One region of the Photobacterium sp. NCIMB 13483 genome, then DNA from elsewhere that is predicted to be linked to it. Evidence: predicted binding sites of a transcription regulator. Region 1 holds the regulator's gene; each other region holds the start of a gene.
What was found. The regulator PurR, encoded in region 1, represses purine synthesis genes. The targets are predictions, from matches to a motif close to TNANGNAAACGTTTNCNTNA.
Positions count from the first base shown of each region.

Region 2: a site for PurR is predicted at 2,362-2,381, ahead of pyrD (quinone-dependent dihydroorotate dehydrogenase). Genes of this name have one in related genera too.
Region 3: a site for PurR is predicted at 3,011-3,030, ahead of purT (formate-dependent phosphoribosylglycinamide formyltransferase). Genes of this name have one in related genera too.
Region 4: a site for PurR is predicted at 2,344-2,363, ahead of C9I86_RS00710 (inosine/guanosine kinase). Genes of this name have one in related genera too.

Region 1 is NZ_PYLV01000011.1:10,001-14,816, reverse strand. It holds gene C9I86_RS10445 (hemin ABC transporter substrate-binding protein) at 1-607, shown strand, start outside; gene C9I86_RS10440 (iron ABC transporter permease) at 625-1,662, shown strand; gene C9I86_RS10435 (heme ABC transporter ATP-binding protein) at 1,659-2,450, shown strand; gene purR (HTH-type transcriptional repressor PurR) at 2,830-3,834, shown strand; gene C9I86_RS10425 (TfoX/Sxy family DNA transformation protein) at 4,201-4,788, shown strand.
Region 2 is NZ_PYLV01000004.1:163,408-168,223, reverse strand. It holds gene pepN (aminopeptidase N) at 1-1,707, shown strand, start outside; gene C9I86_RS05530 (DUF2835 domain-containing protein) at 1,828-2,046, shown strand; gene pyrD (quinone-dependent dihydroorotate dehydrogenase) at 2,548-3,558, shown strand; gene C9I86_RS05520 (cell division protein ZapC) at 3,776-4,318, shown strand.
Region 3 is NZ_PYLV01000036.1:11,560-16,375, reverse strand. It holds gene C9I86_RS18880 (CidA/LrgA family protein) at 1-138, shown strand, start outside; gene C9I86_RS18875 (CidB/LrgB family autolysis modulator) at 135-821, shown strand; gene cdd (cytidine deaminase) at 1,037-1,924, shown strand; gene C9I86_RS18865 (DMT family transporter) at 2,057-2,932, shown strand; gene purT (formate-dependent phosphoribosylglycinamide formyltransferase) at 3,095-4,270, shown strand; gene C9I86_RS18855 (thiopurine S-methyltransferase) at 4,348-4,816, opposite strand, start outside.
Region 4 is NZ_PYLV01000001.1:140,438-145,253, reverse strand. It holds gene asnB (asparagine synthase B) at 1-868, shown strand, start outside; gene C9I86_RS00710 (inosine/guanosine kinase) at 937-2,241, opposite strand; gene hemH (ferrochelatase) at 2,393-3,364, opposite strand; gene adk (adenylate kinase) at 3,589-4,233, opposite strand; gene htpG (molecular chaperone HtpG) at 4,376-4,816, opposite strand, start outside.

The sequences.
Region 1 (4,816 bases):
TCGCATTATTGGCTCCGATGAAATGGGTCCACCAAAGACATTAACATTGTTAAAGCAATCGGGAATTGAGGTCGATATTGTTAACGGTGGCGAAACGGTGTCTGATTTACTGCATCGAATCGATCAAGTGGCAGCCTTAACCCAACATTCACAACAAGCGCAGCAGCTTAAACAGACCATAACCACCACAGTAAAAACAATTAAACAAAACAATTCACACCAGACTCAGCCTAAAAAAGTATTGTTCTTAATGATTCATGATGGACGACCAATTAGCGTTGCCGGAAAAAATACCACCGCCGACAGTATTATCACTTTAGCGGGGGCAATAAACCCAGCGGCAGCCGTTGTCGCAAACTATAAACCGGTTTCAACAGAGGCTATTTTACAAATGCAACCCGACATTATTTTACTCAGTAACCGTACAACAGCCTCCATCAAAGACATGGCACAACTTATCAAAAAAATGCCCGTCTTAGAGGCAACCCCTGCGGCAAAAAATAATGCGATTGCCGTGATTGATGGGACGGCATTAATTGGTGGCTTAGGCATCCATAGTATTAATGAAGCCATGCGCCTTAATCATATTTTCTACCCACAATCGTAATCTGAGATAAAGCCATCATGAACGACAGCCGTATTTCACCCCATGTTATTTACGCTATCAGTATTGGGTCATTGCTCTTTGCATTATTAAGCTCAATTGCGATTGGACCGATGGATATCAGTTATAAAGATAGTTTTATAGCGTTATTACCTGGAGACCATCAGCTTGCCGCTCATATTAATCTCGTGATCCATCAAATACGTCTACCACGAACATTATTGTGTATTGCTATCGGGGCAATACTGGCTATTTGCGGTGCTGTTCTACAGGGTTTATTTCGTAACCCCCTCGCAGACCCAGGTATTATTGGTATTTCAGGAGGAGCAGGCCTAGGCGCGGCGTTTGCGATCATTTTGTTTACCCCGTTAATGACGCAATATCCATTATTAATGAACATTGGCGCTGTGCCCTTCTTCGCTTTTTTGGGTGGCGCGCTGAGCACATATTTGGTGTATCACCTTGGCACCGATAAAAACGGTACATCTGTCGTGGTAATGCTATTAGCAGGTGTCGCAATTGGTGCTATTTCTGGTGCTGGTTTGGGGCTACTTAACTATATTGCCGATGATCAAGCGCTACGTGATTTTTCATTATGGTCAATGGGATCACTTGCAGGGGCGACTTGGTCAAGTATCTGTCTTGCCTTTGTGAGCCTCATTGTTATCTATTATTATTGTTATCGCCAAGCTAATGCATTGAACGCCTTTTTATTAGGAGAAGCTGAAGCTCGTCATATGGGTGTTAATGTTCAACATCTAAAGCGCAGTTTAATTATTGTATGTGCTGCTGGTGTGGGGATTACCGTTGCTATTACAGGTCCTATTGGCTTTATTGGTCTGGTGATCCCCCATTTAGGGCGCATGATTTCAGGCCCTAATCATAAAACATTATTGCCAATCTCAGCTATTCTAGGTGCTTTAATTTTACTTGTCGCAGATATGATCGCGCGTAGTGCTTTTGCACCACAAGAACTCCCCGTTGGTATTATTACCGCTATTTTAGGCGCTCCATTCTTCATTTATCTATTGAATAAACAAAAAGGCAGAATCGCATGACGGTAACCTCTGCACGCCCAACTGTCATTTCGGCACGTGATTTGCAATTAACATTGGCAGGAAAAGTATTATTAGATGACTTTAATATTGATATAAAAGCGGGTGAAATAACGGCGCTACTTGGGCCTAATGGCGCAGGAAAAAGCACGTTACTTAAAATACTCTGCGGTGAAATAACACCTGAAAGTGGGCAGGTTACATTTTTTAATCGCGATATTGAAGATTGGCAACGATCTGAACTGGCGTGTCATTTAGGTATTTTACCGCAACACAGTTCGCTGTCTTTCGCCTTTACCTGTAAAGAAGTGGTTGAACTTGGCACTATGCCGCTATGTTTGTCACGCCAAGAAATTGACGATATCACCCTCACAACCATGCGTAATACTGATGTTCTTCATCTTGCACCACGCTTATATCCCACGTTATCAGGGGGTGAAAAACAACGAATCCATTTCGCACGCGTGCTAACACAACTCAGTCAAGCTGATGATAAATGTATTCTAATGTTAGATGAGCCAACATCTGCCTTAGATCTCGCCCACCAGCATAAAACGCTACAAATGGCACAAACCATGGCAGCAAAAGGTGCCGCGGTTATCATCGTATTACATGACCTCAACTTAGCTGCGCAATATGCTCAACGTATGGTCATTATTCAACACGGTAAGATTCAAGCCGATGGATCACCATGGCAAGCATTACAGCCTGAAATAATTAACAATGTCTACGGTTGGAACATTTCCGTACATCCCCACCCTGTTCATGGTTATCCTTATCTACTATCCTAGTATTAAAGTTCATCGTCTTTTTGATTATCTCTTGTAAATTTCAGTAAAATTACTGAAATTTACGATTTTTTGTTGATAGTTATCAAATAATTTACTCCCAGACAATTGAAACGTTGCACTACGCGTAACACTCAGTAAAATGTGAACGCAAGCGATTACACTTGAAAAATATGCAATAATTATAAAGCCGCGAATAAATGCGGCTTTTAGTGTTAATACTATTTAAGTATGCAGTAGACACATTATTGGTGCCAAATTGAATAATTAACGAGAGACTTTACCGAAAAACATTGAATTATATTCATCTCAGTAATTACTCAATTTGGTACCTCACGATTAGCTAGAAACATCTCTAGCACCCATTATTAGAAGAATAAATATGGCAACCATTAAAGATGTTGCACGTATGGCTGGCGTTTCAACTACAACAGTTTCACACGTGATCAATAAAACGCGCTTTGTCGCAGAAGCAACACAGAAAAAAGTACTTGCTGCTGTTGAAGAGCTTAACTACGCACCAAGTGCTGTTGCGCGTAGCCTAAAATGTAATACAACCCGTACAATTGGCATGCTAGTCACTAAGTCAACCAACCCTTTTTTTGCTGAGGTTGTACATGGTGTTGAAGAGTATTGCTACCGTGAAGGTTACACGCTCATTTTATGTAACACTGAAGGTAACCTTTCTAAGCAATATGATTACTTGCGCATGCTTGCAGAAAAGCGTGTCGATGGCTTATTGGTAATGTGTTCTGATCTTGATCAGAAATTACTGGATCTACTTGAGCGTCAAAAAGACCTACCAATGGTAGTGATGGATTGGGGTCCAGAAAGCCCACATACTGATAAAATTCAGGATAATGCTGAGCAAGGTGGCTACATTGCGACTAAGTATTTTATCGATCATGGTCATAGCCGTATCGGTTGTTTATCAGGCCACAACGATAAATCAACGTGTCGTGAACGCCTAAAAGGCTTTAATAAAGCAATGGCAGAAGCAAACTTAGCGGTTAACGAAAACTGGATTCTTGAAGGTGACTTTGAGTGTGATTCAGCCGTTGAAGCTGCTGAGAAGTATATTGCAATGACAGATCGCCCAACCGCCATTTTCTGTTTCAATGATATTATGGCAATGGCACTGATCAGTACTTTTGAACAAGCAGGGTTACGCGTTCCTGGTGATATTTCAATTATTGGCTACGACAATATTGATCTTGCGCCTTACTTCGCGCCACCATTAACAACTATCCATCAGCCAAAGCGTCGTTTAGGTAAAACCGCCATTAAGATTTTAATGGAACGCATGAAGAACAAAGATCATGAACCTCAAATCTTTGAAATGACGCCAGCCATCGTTGAGCGCAAGTCAGTAAAGGATTTACGCTAACACGCCCCCTTTTGATTGAGCCAATATTTTTATTGGCTTTTTTATAGCTAATGAATTTCGCTCGATGATCCTACAAAAAATATCTTATTCTCAAAAACATGAACAAACTCACAGATTCATCAGCTTTAATTAATATTAAAACTTACCTTTTTAAAAGATCGAATATAATAGGTCTTGTAAATACATATAATAGTAAGCAAAAGACTTACAAATTATAAATAATACTTCTATATTGATAATATTATTTATAAAGTGATACATGGATGATTTAGAGTAGGAAAATTCTCTCGTAAATAACTTTAATAATAAGTCAATTTACGACTACTTTAATGTTAGGTGACACTCATTTATTCACCGAGTAGAAGTATGGATAAACCAATATTAAAAAACTCATTAAAATTATTAGACCATTTAGGTAATGTTAAATCGCGTTCTATGTTTGGTGGCTTTGGTATTTTCGCAGGCGAAGCAATGTTCGCACTTGTGGTTAATAATAAACTTCACCTAAGAGCAAACGCTAAAACTGAAGAGGAGTTTCAACAAGCGGGATTAGAACCGTACATCTATAAGAAACGTGGGTTTCCTGTAATAACTAAACATTACGCAATTCTTGATGAATGGTGGGAAGAACCTGAAAAAATAATAGAGCAAGCTAAATATTCTCTTGAAGCAGCACTTGCTGATAAAAAAGCAAAAGAATGTTGCGCGCCAGCTAGGATAAAAGATTTACCTAACTTACGCCTATCAAATGAAAGAATGCTCAAAAAAGCAGGTATTCAAACTATTGATCAACTATACGATCTTGGTGCACTCAACGCCTATAAGGCATTACAAAAAACACAAGAGGCATCATTAAGTTTAGAATTATTATGGGCTCTAGAAGGTGCTATACATGGCCAACATTGGTCTGTAATACCAGAAAGTAGACGTAACGAACTGCTCGCAAAACTATAATAAATATATTCGTCAACTGGCTAAGTGA
Region 2 (4,816 bases), on a different contig from region 1:
TGGACAGGTAACCGTGTTACTTGTCGTGATTGGTTCCAATTAAGTTTAAAAGAAGGCCTAACCGTTTTCCGTGATCAAGAGTTTTCTTCAGATTTAGGCTCTCGACCTGTTAACCGTATTGCTAATGTGCGTATTGTTCGTGGTCCACAATTTGCTGAAGATCGTGGCCCAATGTCTCATCCAATTCGTCCTGAAAAAGTCATTCAAATGAATAACTTCTACACATTAACTGTGTATGAAAAGGGCAGTGAAGTGATCCGTATGCTACATACTTTATTGGGTGAAGCAAATTTCCAAGCGGGCATGAAGCTATACTTTGACCGCCATGATGGTACAGCAGCAACCTGTGATGATTTTGCACAAGCAATGGAAGATGCTTCTGGGATTGATTTAAGCCGTTTCCGTCGTTGGTACAGTCAAGCAGGTACACCGGTCGTTAGTGTATCAACCGCTTATGATGCATCAGCGAAGAGTTACGCTGTCACTATTAAGCAGCAAACCCCATCAACAGCCGAGCAAGTTGAAAAGCAACCACTGCATATTCCGTTTGATATTGAATTATACAATAGTAAAGGTGAAGTGATTGCCTTACAAATCAATGGTGAAACAGTACATAATGTACTTGATGTAAAAGAAGCAGAGCAAACATTTGTATTTGAGAATATCGCAGAGCAGCCTGTCATTTCGATGTTACGTGAATTCTCAGCACCTGTGATCTTAGAATATGATTACACTGATGATGAGTTGATTTTCTTAATGGTTAATGCATCGAATGAATTTGCTCGTTGGGATGCGGGACAAATGCTATTAGCGAAATATATTCGTCAAAATGTAGCCCAAGTACAACAAGGTCACAGTGTAACGTTACCTGACGCTGTTATTGATGCGTTCCGTGGTGCATTACTGGATGAAAATCTTGATCCTGCTTTTATTGCTGAAATGCTAACACTGCCAAGTGAAAATGAAATTGCAGGTTGGTATACAACTGTTGACGTTGATGCGATCAATCAGGTTGTGGGTGCATTTACCCAGTTACTTGCTTCTGAAATGGAAGATGAGTTTAGTGCGATTTATCATAGCTTAACGCAAGGTAGCTATAGCTTAGATCATGCGGCAATGGCACAACGCGCACTGCGTAATAAATGTTTGTCATACTTAGCATATACTGCACAAGGTAATGCATTAGTTGCAGCACAATATAAAGCAGCTGACAACATGACAGATACGATGGCCGCAATGTCAGCAGCCAATAATGCGCAACTTGATTGTCGTGCAGAGCAAATGGCTGATTTCAGTGATAAGTGGAGTCATGATGGCTTGGTGATGGATAAGTGGTTTATGCTGCAAGGCACTAATCCTGCGGCAGATGCATTAGAAAATGTGCGTCAGACAATGAATCATCCTACATTTAGCTTGAAAAATCCTAACCGTACTCGTAGTTTAGTTGCAGGTTTTAGTGCTAATAACCCAGTACATTTCCATGCTAAAGATGGTTCAGGTTATGCGTTTTTAACTGAAATATTAACGATTCTAAACACCAGCAATCCACAAGTAGCGGCACGTTTGATTGAGCCTTTACTTAAACTTCGCCAATACGATGCTAACCGTCAACAACTAATGCGTGAGCAACTTGAAAAGTTAGCCGCGATGGATAATTTGGCTAAAGACTTGTTTGAAAAAGTCCAAAAGACACTTGTTCAAAAATAAGTGATTGATGTTTTAACGTGAGTGTAAGCGAAAGCCAGTGACTGATTGATAATAGTCACTGGCTTTTATTTTATCTTATTGTTTTAAAGATTTTATATAACAACGAATGGGGGATTAGCGATGCGCAGTTTTACGTTTACCATTAATATTAGTTACACTCTTTTTCTGCAACATTATTCAGGTGCCACCAGTAATGTGGTGGTTTTAACTGATACTGGCTTAAAACTCCAACTTCCTGCGGTAAGGTTGCGAGGTTTTTTAACTCATGCAGGTATTACAGGGAAATTTCGTGTCGTCGTTAACAGTGATAATAAACTTGAGGCAATCGAACGCCTTTAACTGTGGTTTTACCTATTTTTAATAGCGACAAATAACGAATGGAAATAATATTATTGCATGCTATTTCACAAAAAGGTCATTGTTCTCACTGCATCAAATGCCATCATTAATCTTGTTTGTTTAAATGAAAAAAATAAATAATAGCAAAAATGAAAAGTAAGGAAATACACGTTTGTGGTTAACCGTTTACTCAATCTTTCGTCTACACCTTATTAAAATAAAAAGTATATTTGTTTACTTTTAGTGTAAATAGAATGTATCAGTTAATATTATTGTGTGTTTCAAATGTTACTAGATAGTGCGTTTTACTTGAACTCACGAAAACGTTTGCTTTTGATGATAATTATTTAAAATTAATGCCACTCATAAGCCATTGTAAATATTGATATAAAATATAAGTCCATGTTTTATTGATAATAATCAAATGAATAGGGATTGTATTTAGCCTTATAACTGTGAATAATACCACCCCGTTTATACGGGATTTTTAATGGAGTTATAATGTTATATCGCATCGCACGATCCGCTATTTTCCAGTTGGATGCAGAAAAAGCACACGACCTCGCTATTCAGAATTTTTCTCGCTTTACTGGTACTCCACTTGATCTCTTTTATCGTCAACATGTTCCTGAGCGTCCTGTTGAAGTTATGGGTATTACGTTTAAAAATCCTGTCGGTCTAGCGGCTGGCCTAGATAAGAATGGCGAATGTATTGATGCATTTGGCGCAATGGGATTTGGTTTTGTTGAAGTTGGTACTGTAACACCTCGCCCTCAGTCGGGTAATGATAAGCCGCGTTTATTCCGCTTGATTCCTGCTGAAGGTATTATTAACCGTTTTGGTTTTAATAACCTCGGTGTCGATAATTTAGTTGAGAATGTTAAGAAGTCGACTTATGACGGTGTGATTGGTATTAATATCGGTAAGAATAAAGATACACCGATTGAAAAGGGTGCTGAAGACTATTTAATCTGCATGGAAAAAGTTTATCAGTATGCAGGTTATATTGCAGTCAACATCTCATCACCAAACACACCAGGATTACGTTCGCTACAATATGGCGAAGCATTAGATGATTTATTATCGCAACTAAAACACAAACAAACTGAGCTAGCTGAATTACATGGCAAGTATGTACCGCTAGCACTTAAGATCGCCCCTGATCTTGATGATCAAGAAATTGTTCAAGTTTGTGAATCACTCATTCGCAATAATATTGATGGCGTTATTGGTACTAATACCACATTAGATCGTACCTTAGTTGAAGGTATGGATCATTGTGATGAAATGGGAGGCTTAAGTGGCCGTCCATTACAAAATAAGAGTACTGACGTTATTCGTAAAATGGCAATTGCGTTGAATGGTGCATTACCGATTATTGGTGTGGGGGGTATTGATTCGGCAATGTCTGCTCGTGAAAAAATCCAAGCTGGTGCGCAATTGGTTCAAGTTTATACTGGCTTTATTTACCATGGTCCACGTTTAGTAAAAGACATTGTTAACGGCCTTTAATATAAGCAGCTAAGCCCATCCATCATACGATATTTATTGATAAGCCAAATTGGATCATGCATTCAATTTGGCTTTTTTATATCTACAAATTAAAAAATTAATAAAACTACATAATTAATGATGAAATATTGTCATCATTTTTCCCCTTTTAATTTGTCATCTGTGACGTAAAATTTTATCTATAATCGTTGATACAGAGTAAGAGAGCGAGGGATCCATGCTAACTCCAAACAATTCTTGGCACTGGCGGTTTGATATAAAGCGCAATACATTGATGCTCGATCTTGGCAATGAATTATTATTTTGTGTTTCTATACCAACAAAAAAATTAGTTGAAGAAGCTAGATCAACATTAAAGCAAGTCTTTACGGTAACCGATGTTGCTGCTTACCAAGCGTTTAAAGAAGGGATGGATGAGTTATCACTATCTGAAGCGCGTAAGTCTGAACTGGCACTAAATGCCGTAGCAACGTATCGTTTTCAAAAACCGATAATGGCTAAAAGTTGGTTCTTTACGCCGCAAGCTGGGGCTGATCCTCATTGGGGTGAAGTGGTTATGTTACAAACTGAACATGGCTGTGCTCGGTTTATTGTTATTGAAAATGACGGTAATTCAAGCCTTTGTATGTTAGCTGATGTGACACCCATGGCATTAGATAATAATAAAGTAATGAGCTTTTCTGATACGATCCGTGTGATGAATAATCGAATGACGTCTTATTTAGGCTCTAAGTCAATGAACTTTGCTTTAGTAGGGTAGGGAATAGTTATTTCGTTATTCTCTATCTGCTTTAGTCAGCTGTTTGTAACGCTTTATCACCTATTTTCGAAGTTATCCTCACGTAATAACATGCCTTATTCATTGATATAATAATAACCTGATCCTATCTCTTTTTACTCTTCCTGCTTTGTTTATATTTTTATCACTGTTATCAGCTTGGTTATTTTCAATCGGTGTTTGTTATACCGTCCTACCTACAAACCATCATTTCTTAATTTCTTAATATAGCTATATTGGCTTATATATTTAGCGATATAGTCTTGCTCTTATTTACCTATTACCTTATTAGTGTGCTGGTGGTTTTAATTAAATTGCGCCAAAAAAGTGATATGAGTATCAATAGCTGTGTGATCTATGTCAAAAAAATGATCATTTGAGTGTGAAAAATGAGCAATATAGAGGCGACTATAGCCCAATAATCGCTTTATATTGTTACAAACAACCTCATTATTTATCTGTTAATTTCCTTATTTTAAA
Region 3 (4,816 bases), on a different contig from region 1:
GTTGGTGTTGGTTTAATGAATTATTTAGGTGTCATTGAAAATAACGCAGCGATCATTTTTGCAAGTACCCTTGGCAGCACCGTTATTGTGTTAATTGTTATTGGCCTAGCGGTACACCATAAGGAGAAACAGTCATGATTTGGTTAGTGGCAACCTTAGTCTGCTTTTATGTTGCACGTTATTTAGCAATGAAAATTAAAAATCCTTTTTTCAACCCTCTTTTAATCACGCTTATTGTTATGATTTTGGCCTTAAAATGGTTGGAAGTGCCTTATCAGACCTATTTTGCACAAAATGAAGTGATTAACTATTTATTGGGTCCTGCGGTTGTCGCATTAGCTTTCCCGCTATATCAACAAATTGGGCTTATTCGCAGTAAGTGGAAAACCATTTTAACCTCTTGTTTTGTCGGTAGCGTGTTATCAATGACCTTTGGTACTGCGATTGCTTTTTCAATGGGTGCGGATGCTCAACTTGCAGCAAGTATTTTACCTAAATCTATCACTACCCCTCTTGCAATGGCGGCTTCTCAGCAAATTGGGGGGATTCCTGCGATTACCTCTGCAATGGTGATTATTGTGGGGTTATTTGGCGCGGTATTAGGTTACCCAATCATGAAATTATTCCGCGTGAAACATCCACTAGCAAAAGGCTTGTCAATTGGTACGGTGTCACATGCATTAGGTACAGCAAAAGCCGTAGAAGAAAACTATCAAGAAGGTGCATTTAGTTCTTTAGCTTTGGTTATTTGCGGCATTATGACCACCTTATTAGCCCCACTGATGTTTCCTCTACTATTACGTATTTTTGGACATGCTTGATCAGCAATAGCACAGTTGAGCACAAAGCATACAAAACGGTCAATTTTTACTAAGTCATTGAAATGTTGTATGCTTTGTTACAGAAACAAGTGTGACGCCACTCTCAGTAATGTAATAGGTGTAATGGCAAAACCAACAGTGTGATCAAGATCACTTCTAACTCATTGTGATTCACATAGAATGTTTTGCCATAAACAATGAAGGAGTAACACCCAATGTACGCACGTGTTATAAAAGCATTAAGCTTATTACCTGCTGAATTGGCGTCAGCTTTAAAGCCTATTATCGAAGATTCAAATTTCGACTCAACGATCAGTCCTGAGCAATTCGAATGTTTATTATCAACAACGCACATGACTGATACTGAACTTCGCTTGGCCCTCCTTCCTCTTGCTGCTTCCTATGCTGTAGTCCCTATTTCTAATTTCTATGTTGGTGCAATTGTACGTGGCACATCTGGCCGCTTATATTTTGGTGCTAATATGGAATTTGAAAACGCAAGTATGGCTTGTACTATTCATGCTGAACAATCTGCCATTAGCCATGCATGGATCAAGGGCGAAGTGGGCATTAAAGATGTCACTATAAACTACAGCCCTTGTGGTCACTGTCGTCAGTTTATGAATGAATTAACATCAGCTAACGACATGATGATTCAACTGCCACAACGCGAACCCATGACACTGCAACAATACTTACCTGATTCATTCGGCCCGCTAGATTTAGGGGTTAAAGATGGTCTATTAAGTGATTTAAATAATGGCATTTGCATTGAAGAAGGTTCAGAGCTTGCGATCAGTGCATGTAATGCCGCTAACCGTTCACATGCACCTTACTCAAAGAATTTCAGTGGTATGGCATTAAAAGCACATGATGGCCGTGTTTTTGAAGGCATGTATGCAGAAAATGCAGCCTTCAACCCAAGCTTACCTCCTCTGCAAGTGGCATTAATTAATATGAATATGTCTAACTATTCATTGTCTGAGATTGCAGAAGCGGCACTGGTAGAAAGTGCTGAAAGTAAAATTAGTCAATTAGCACGTACACAAGCATTATTAGAAGCACTTAATCCTGATATTCAACTAACATATGTTGCTTATTAAGTCGGCAATTGATTTGAATATTCTAAAAAGACCGCCTCACTGGCGGTTTTTTATTATCTAAACTTGATCAATGTTGGCTATCAAACATCAAAAGCGTATTATCTCGCCACCTATTATTAGAAGCCAATGACAATGTCTCAAACACACAATCCTTTGAAAGGAGCAGCATGGATGCTCACGGCTGGGCTCGCGTTTGCTATCGTAAACAGCTTAGCTCAATACCTTAGTATCAAAATGCATGTTCCTTCCACGTCTGTTGCGTTGATCCAATACTTTATTGCATTAATCGCTATGTTTCCTTGGCTACGTACATTAGGTATTCGTCAATCGCTTAAAACCAACCACTTTTGGTTACACTGCTTACGGGTGTTTTTTGCGGTTATCGGTATCCAGTTATGGCTATGGGCATTAGCCTACCCTGTCCCTATTTGGCAAGGTATTGCGCTACTAATGATTTCCCCACTATTTGCAACAATCGGTTCAGGGCTCATTCTAAAAGAAACTGTCGGTAAAGCGCGTTGGTTGGCAACACTAGGCGGTTTTGTTGGTGCCATGATTATTCTTGAGCCATGGTCTGAAGATTTTAACATCGCGACATTATTGCCTGTAGGTGCGGCTTTTTTCTGGGCGGCTTATTCATTGATGGTGAAGAAGCAATCTAGCCATGAATCACCAACCACGATTGTGATGTACCTGCTCATTCTAATGACACCGTTCAATCTTATTTTAGCTGCGCCTGACTTTACGATGCCAACAGTGAGTTTTAGCTGGTGGTTATTAATTATTGCGGGCTTATTGACAGGCTTAGCACAATGGGCAATCGCTAAAGCCTATGCCGTAGCTGATGCTTCTTTTGTACAACCTTTTGATCACGCAAAATTACCTTTAAACGTATTAGGTGGATGGTTAGTCTTTGGTTGGACACCACCAGGGCGATTATGGCTTGGCGCTGGAATTATTATTCTTTCAGTTGCTTTTATTACCCATTGGGAAAATCGCAAAAAATAATCATTTAAACCGCTTATGATAAGCGGTTTTTTTTCGCTTTCCGTTCTTCAATTATGAGATTCCTATCAAACACCCACCAAAAGCAAACGATTGCGCAAACATCAAAATAAGGTATGATTAACGGCAGATTTCACCTTTAATGACAAATCGTAAGGAATTTCAATGTTTGGTACAGCTACTTGTTCTGATGCAACCCGTGTATTACTGCTTGGCTCTGGTGAGTTAGGCAAAGAAGTTGCTATTGAGTGTCAACGTCTTGGTCTTGAAGTGATTGCTGTTGATCGTTATGAGAATGCACCAGCAATGCAGGTAGCCCACCGTAGCCATGTGATTGATATGTTAGATGGTGATGCACTTAAAGGTATTATTGCCCTTGAAAAGCCCCATTTTGTTGTGCCTGAAATTGAAGCAATTGCGACAGATACTTTAGTTGAACTTGAAAGCCAAGGTATCAATATCGTCCCCACCGCTAACGCGACTAAACTGACTATGAACCGTGAAGGTATTCGTCGTCTTGCCGCTGAAACCTTAGCCATTCCAACCTCGCCTTATGAATTTTCTGATCAATATGCCGATTTTGAAGCCTCAGTGCATCGTATTGGCATGCCGTGTGTTGTAAAACCGATCATGAGTTCATCAGGCAAAGGTCAAAGCGTGATTAAAACTGCCGCAGACATTGAATCAGCATGGCAATACGCACAAGAAGGTGGACGTGCAGGTGCAGGCCGAGTGATTGTTGAAGGCTTTGTCGATTTTGATTATGAAATCACACTTCTCACAGTACGCGCGGTTGATGGAGTGCATTTCTGTGCGCCAATTGGTCATCGTCAAGAGGATGGCGACTACCGCGAGTCGTGGCAACCACAGCAAATGTCAAAGGCAGCCTTAACAGCGGCTGAGGATGTTGCTCAGAAGGTTGTGAATGAATTAGGCGGTTATGGCCTATTTGGGGTCGAATTGTTCGTTAAAGGCGATACAGTGTTGTTTAGCGAGGTATCCCCTCGCCCGCACGATACTGGAATGGTAACCCTGATCTCTCAAGAGTTATCTGAATTTGCATTGCATGTCCGTGCCTTTTTAGGCATGCCAATTACCACGATTACACAGTATGGCACATCAGCTTCTGCGGTTATTCTTGCTGAAGGTATTTCTACCAATATTCGATTTGATAATTTAACCGCCGCGTTATCTCGCCCACAAACGCAAATAAGACTGTTTGGCAAACCTGAAATCAATGGTCGCCGCCGTCTTGGAGTTGCGCTTACACGCCGTGATAACATTGATACAGCTATCACTGATGCCATTGCTACAGCAGCAGACGTTAACATCATTCTGTAGCCTTAGCGGCGCAATTAAAGACAATAAAGGCGTCACATAGACGCCTTTGTTTTTCCAACTACGCTATTACTCGTTTATTAAACGTCAATTAGCCATACTTCTTCAGCAAAACGCTCAACACCACGCTGACGACGAGGATGGGTGGCATCCGCTTCATCACGCTCTAAGTGAGTTATTTTACAACCACTGAATAACGCTTCTATTTCAGTTCTAGGCACTGAGAATGGAGGTCCATCCATTTGTGGTTGTGGATAATCTAAGGTTACTAATAAAATACGCCCACCAGGTTTAACCAACTGCAATAAACGCTCAACATAACGTTCACGCATTGATTGTGGCATCGCAACCAATGCCGCACGATCATATACCACATCAACCGGTGCAACAGGAACGGTAAAATAGTCCCCTTGGTAGATTGTGATCTCATCAAATGAATACACGTGCTCACAGCCGATCCCGGTGACTAATGGCGTGTAAAGATTCTCAGCAAAAAAAGCTTTTACAGCAATATCACTCAGTTCAATCCCAACCACATCGTTATGACGC
Region 4 (4,816 bases), on a different contig from region 1:
GCACTCCTTTGCTATCGGCCTTGAAGGTGCTCCCGATTTAAAAGCAGCGAAAATTGTAGCAGATGCAATTGGTACGGTTCACCATGAATTAACCTATACCGTTCAAGAAGGGTTAGATGCTATTCGTGATGTGATTTACCACATTGAAACCTATGATGTCACCACGATTCGTGCATCAACCCCTATGTATTTGATGTCACGTAAGATCCGTGCAATGGGTATTAAAATGGTACTTTCAGGAGAAGGTGCTGATGAAATCTTTGGTGGCTATTTATATTTCCATAAAGCGCCTAACGCAAAAGAATTTCATGAAGAGACAGTGCGTAAATTGTTAGCGCTTAATATGTTTGACTGTGCACGCGCGAACAAATCAATGGCGGCATGGGGCATCGAAGCACGAGTACCGTTCTTGGATAAAGAATTCCTTGATGTTGCAATGCGCATTAACCCTCAAGATAAAATGTGTGGCAACGGCAAAATGGAAAAACACATTGTTCGCGAGTGTTTTGAACACTACCTTCCAGAGTCTGTTGCATGGCGCCAAAAAGAGCAGTTTTCAGACGGTGTCGGCTATGGCTGGATTGATAGCCTTAAAGAAGTCGCGGCAGCTAAAGTCACCGATCAGCAATTAGCTACTGCTGCGTTCCGTTTCCCGTATAACACGCCAACAACAAAAGAAGGTTATGTTTACCGTGAAATTTTTGAAGAACTATTCCCATTAGAAAGCGCAGCTAAATGTGTTCCTGGTGGTCCATCTATTGCTTGTTCTAGTGCCAAAGCAATTGAGTGGGATGAGAGCTTTAAAAATGCCGCCGATCCATCAGGTCGTGCGATTGCCGCGGTTCATAACCAAGCTTACAAAAAATAAATAAATTTACCGCATAAAAAAACCGCCATCAAAAATGGCGGTTTTTTTTAATTAATAACAATGTGTTATTAACGTTCCCAATAAGCTTCTTCTAGGCTATCTTCACGCTCAGGTAAGCCACGAGAAAGACGAGGTGAATACTGGGCTAATACTTCATAACTTACACGGTTTGCGTACAAACAAACTTGTGAAAATGATGAGTAAGTTAGGAAAGAATACTGGTGCTTACTTGAATTTGGCACGTTTTCTTTATGGTAACGGTTAGCAGACATATCATGTAATAACGCAGATAATGCACCATCACCAGCACCGTTAGTATTTTTAATACGCTCTGGGCCACCCATATATGGAGCGATATGTGAATAAACCTTAGTTGGGTTTTCACACGTTGCTTTAATCATTGGACGACTAAATTCGTAACGGTTAAATTCAGCAATATCACCTGGTAATAGTGGCAACGCAGTTTCACGTTTTGCTGACTCTTCAGTATAACCCGCAGTGTATAACCCAACAGGGCCCGCAGTACATAGTACAAGATCAACCCACTCAAGAGTTTTATCTGCTGCAACAAGAGGATCTGACTCGCCAGTTAATGCTTCGCCTTCGTCTTCGTTCATTGCAACCACAGTAACATGATCACGTAAGAAATCACGCCACCACTGTGGATCATCTTGAATAACGAATTTAGTACCCAATGTTAATACAACAGGCACATCATATTTTTTCGCGTACTCAATTGCTTGCATTGTTGCAGCTGGCATTGGGTCGCCTGGCTTACAACGAACAAGATAAGCGGTCAGTACTAAAGCTGATGCGTTTTCAAATACGCACTCAGGAATACTATCAGGCTTCAGTTGGTTCATTCGACCTTCGTTAATTGCGAAGGTACGCTCACCATCTTTAGAAATCAGCGCAAAACAACGGCCAATAGGACCATCTACAGGTTGTAAATAGTTCATATCCATACGGCTTGAGGTATTACAAAGATAACGGTACGCATAGCTACCAATTTCAATGTCTTTACTCATCACGCCTAATAATACAGATTTATCATCGGCTAATACTGAATAGTTATGTAAAGTATTACCGATTGTGCCGCCAGCAAACTCATGAGTCACAAGATTATTTTCTTTTAGCTCATGGTAAAGCGCTTCAGCTTTTTCATCAGTAATAACTAATGAATGCCCTTTACTTAGCTCATAACGTTCCAGAAACTCATCATCAACGTAGGCTTCAATATCAACCAATGTTTGATCGATACCCACAACATGAGTACGTGTTAAACGCTTCTCTATCTTCGTTTGACTTAGAAGTGGATCGCGAGCATGTACGGGAAAATAATGCTTAGATTTTCGTTGGCCTGGAAATTTCATGTCAATGGGCTGTCAAGTTGTAAATTTTGCGAATTCTATCACAGAATTTGGTACATAAAAGCAAAAGCTATCATAGGTTTTGCGAATAATAGCCATAAACAATAACGCAAACGTTATCGTCAAGGGAATAATTTTCCTGTCGCTATCGGCATTACCATCCTTGTGTATGCTGCTTAACCAAGCTTTCCATCATTGCTATATGAGCAGAATCATCATTTAAGCATGGGATCAAATTAAACTCTTTGCCACCTGCCTCAATAAATACCTCTTTACATTGTTCAGCAATCTCTTCTAAGGTTTCTAAGCAATCAACCGAAAAAGCCGGGCACATTACATCCAACCGTTTTATGCCTTTTTCTGCTAACGAGCGAATCGTCGCTTCAGTATACGGTTTTAACCATTCTTCACGCCCAAAAATAGATTGATAACTCATGCTCATTTTTTCTCGCGCCATATCAAGCGACTGAGCAAGTAACACGGTTGTTTGATGACAATGATCTGGATAGGGATCGCCATTATCTGCATAACGTTGGGGAATGCCATGATAAGAACATAATAAATAATCTGGTTGTCCTTTCTCTGCCCAAACTTTTTCAACAGATTGAGCTAACGCAGCAATATAATCAGGGTGATCATAATAATGGTTCACAAACCGTAATTCGGGTAATTCAGGCACTGTTTTCAACTCTTTAGCAATACGATCAAAAACCGCAGCTGTTGTCGTCGCTGAATATTGAGGGTATAGCGGCAATACAAGTATTTGTTTGCACCCTTGTTGCTTTAATTGCTGCAAGCCTGATTGAATACTCGGCTCACCATAAGTCATTCCTAATGCAACAGGAACATTAAGCTTTTGTTGTAGGGCTTGTTGCTGACGACGAGAATACACCATTAACGGTGATCCATCATCCATCCATACTGATTGATATAATTTAGCCACTTTAGGTGAACGTATTGGTAAAATAATGCCATGCAAAATAGGACACCATAACCAACGCGTCATATCCACGACTCGCTTATCATGCAAAAATTCAGCTAAAAACTGTTTCACGCCAGCAGTTGTTGGTGCATCAGGAGTACCAAGATTAACCAGTAATACCCCATAGTTATTATTTATTGTCATCGGTATTTATCCTTTATCTTTACTCTATTTATTCCCGTCGCTAAAAATACGTTATTCCCAGCCTCAAACGAATACATTTCAGCAACAAAAAATACTCAATCTTGTTATAACATCTTATAACACCCGTATATTAAAACCAAAAAAAACGAGCATTACCAATTGGTAAGCCCGTTTATTTACATCGTTATTAGCTATTATAAATATTAGCTAATCAACAATGTTATTTATGCTAGTGCTTTCTCAAGCTGTGCGCTTACTTCAGCAACAGGTAAAGTACCATCGAATTTAAGGTACTTAGTGTTACCAGCCGCTGCTTCTTTACCGTAGTACTCGATAAGTGGTGCAGTTTGGTTATGGTATACCGTTAGACGTGCACGAACAGTTTCTTCTTTATCATCTTCACGGATAACAAGATCTTCACCTGTTACGTCATCTTTACCTTCAACCTTTGGTGGGTTGTAAACAGCATGGTAAGTACGACCTGAAGCAAGGTGAGCACGACGACCCGCCATACGCTCAACAATCACATCATCAGCAACATCAAATTCAATAACGTAATCTACAACAACGCCATTTTCTTTAAGACCATCAGCTTGAGGAATTGTGCGAGGGAAACCATCAAGTAGGAAACCTTTTGCACAATCTTCTGCAGTGATACGCTCTTTAACAAGACCAAGGATGATATCGTCAGATACAAGTTGACCTGCATCGATCACTGATTTTGCTTGCTTACCTAGTTCAGTGCCCGCTTTGATTGCTGCACGTAACATATCACCAGTAGAAATTTGAGGAATACCAAATTTTTCCATGATGAATTGAGCTTGAGTACCTTTACCTGCACCTGGAGCACCCAGAAGGATAATGCGCATTGTGTTCCCCTTTAAAATAGAGTGGAGATTTGCAAAAAACTGAAAATACACTGATTAGCGCTCAGTCGCAAGCTTGGTACTGTGACCAAGCTGCGATTGAATGATTTATCAGAATAGTCTGTGATTTTGATTGGTTAATTGATTATTTAACCAACAATTTGTTTACGGCAGCTAAGAACTGTGAAGGATCGTCCATTGTGCCACGCTCAGCAAGCATTGCTTCACCAAACAAGAACTCAACCCAACGGCCAAAGACTTCTTCGTCAGCTTCATCCGCCATTTGCTTCACTAAGCTATGCTCTGGATTTAACTCAAAGATGTACTGCACTTCTGGTGCTTCATGACCTGCTGCTGCAAGCAATTTCGCCATTTGCGTGCCCATTTCATTTTCATCTGTCACCATTACCGCTGGCGTATCATGCAGTTTAAATGTTGGACGTACTTCTTTAACCCGCTCACCAAGGTATGTTTTGGTACGCTCAGTTACTGATGTGAATTCTTTTTCTGTTTCTTTTTGCTTTTCTTTTTCTTCTGCATTATCAAATGAAGATAGATCAAGATCAGATTTTGTGATCGCTTGGAA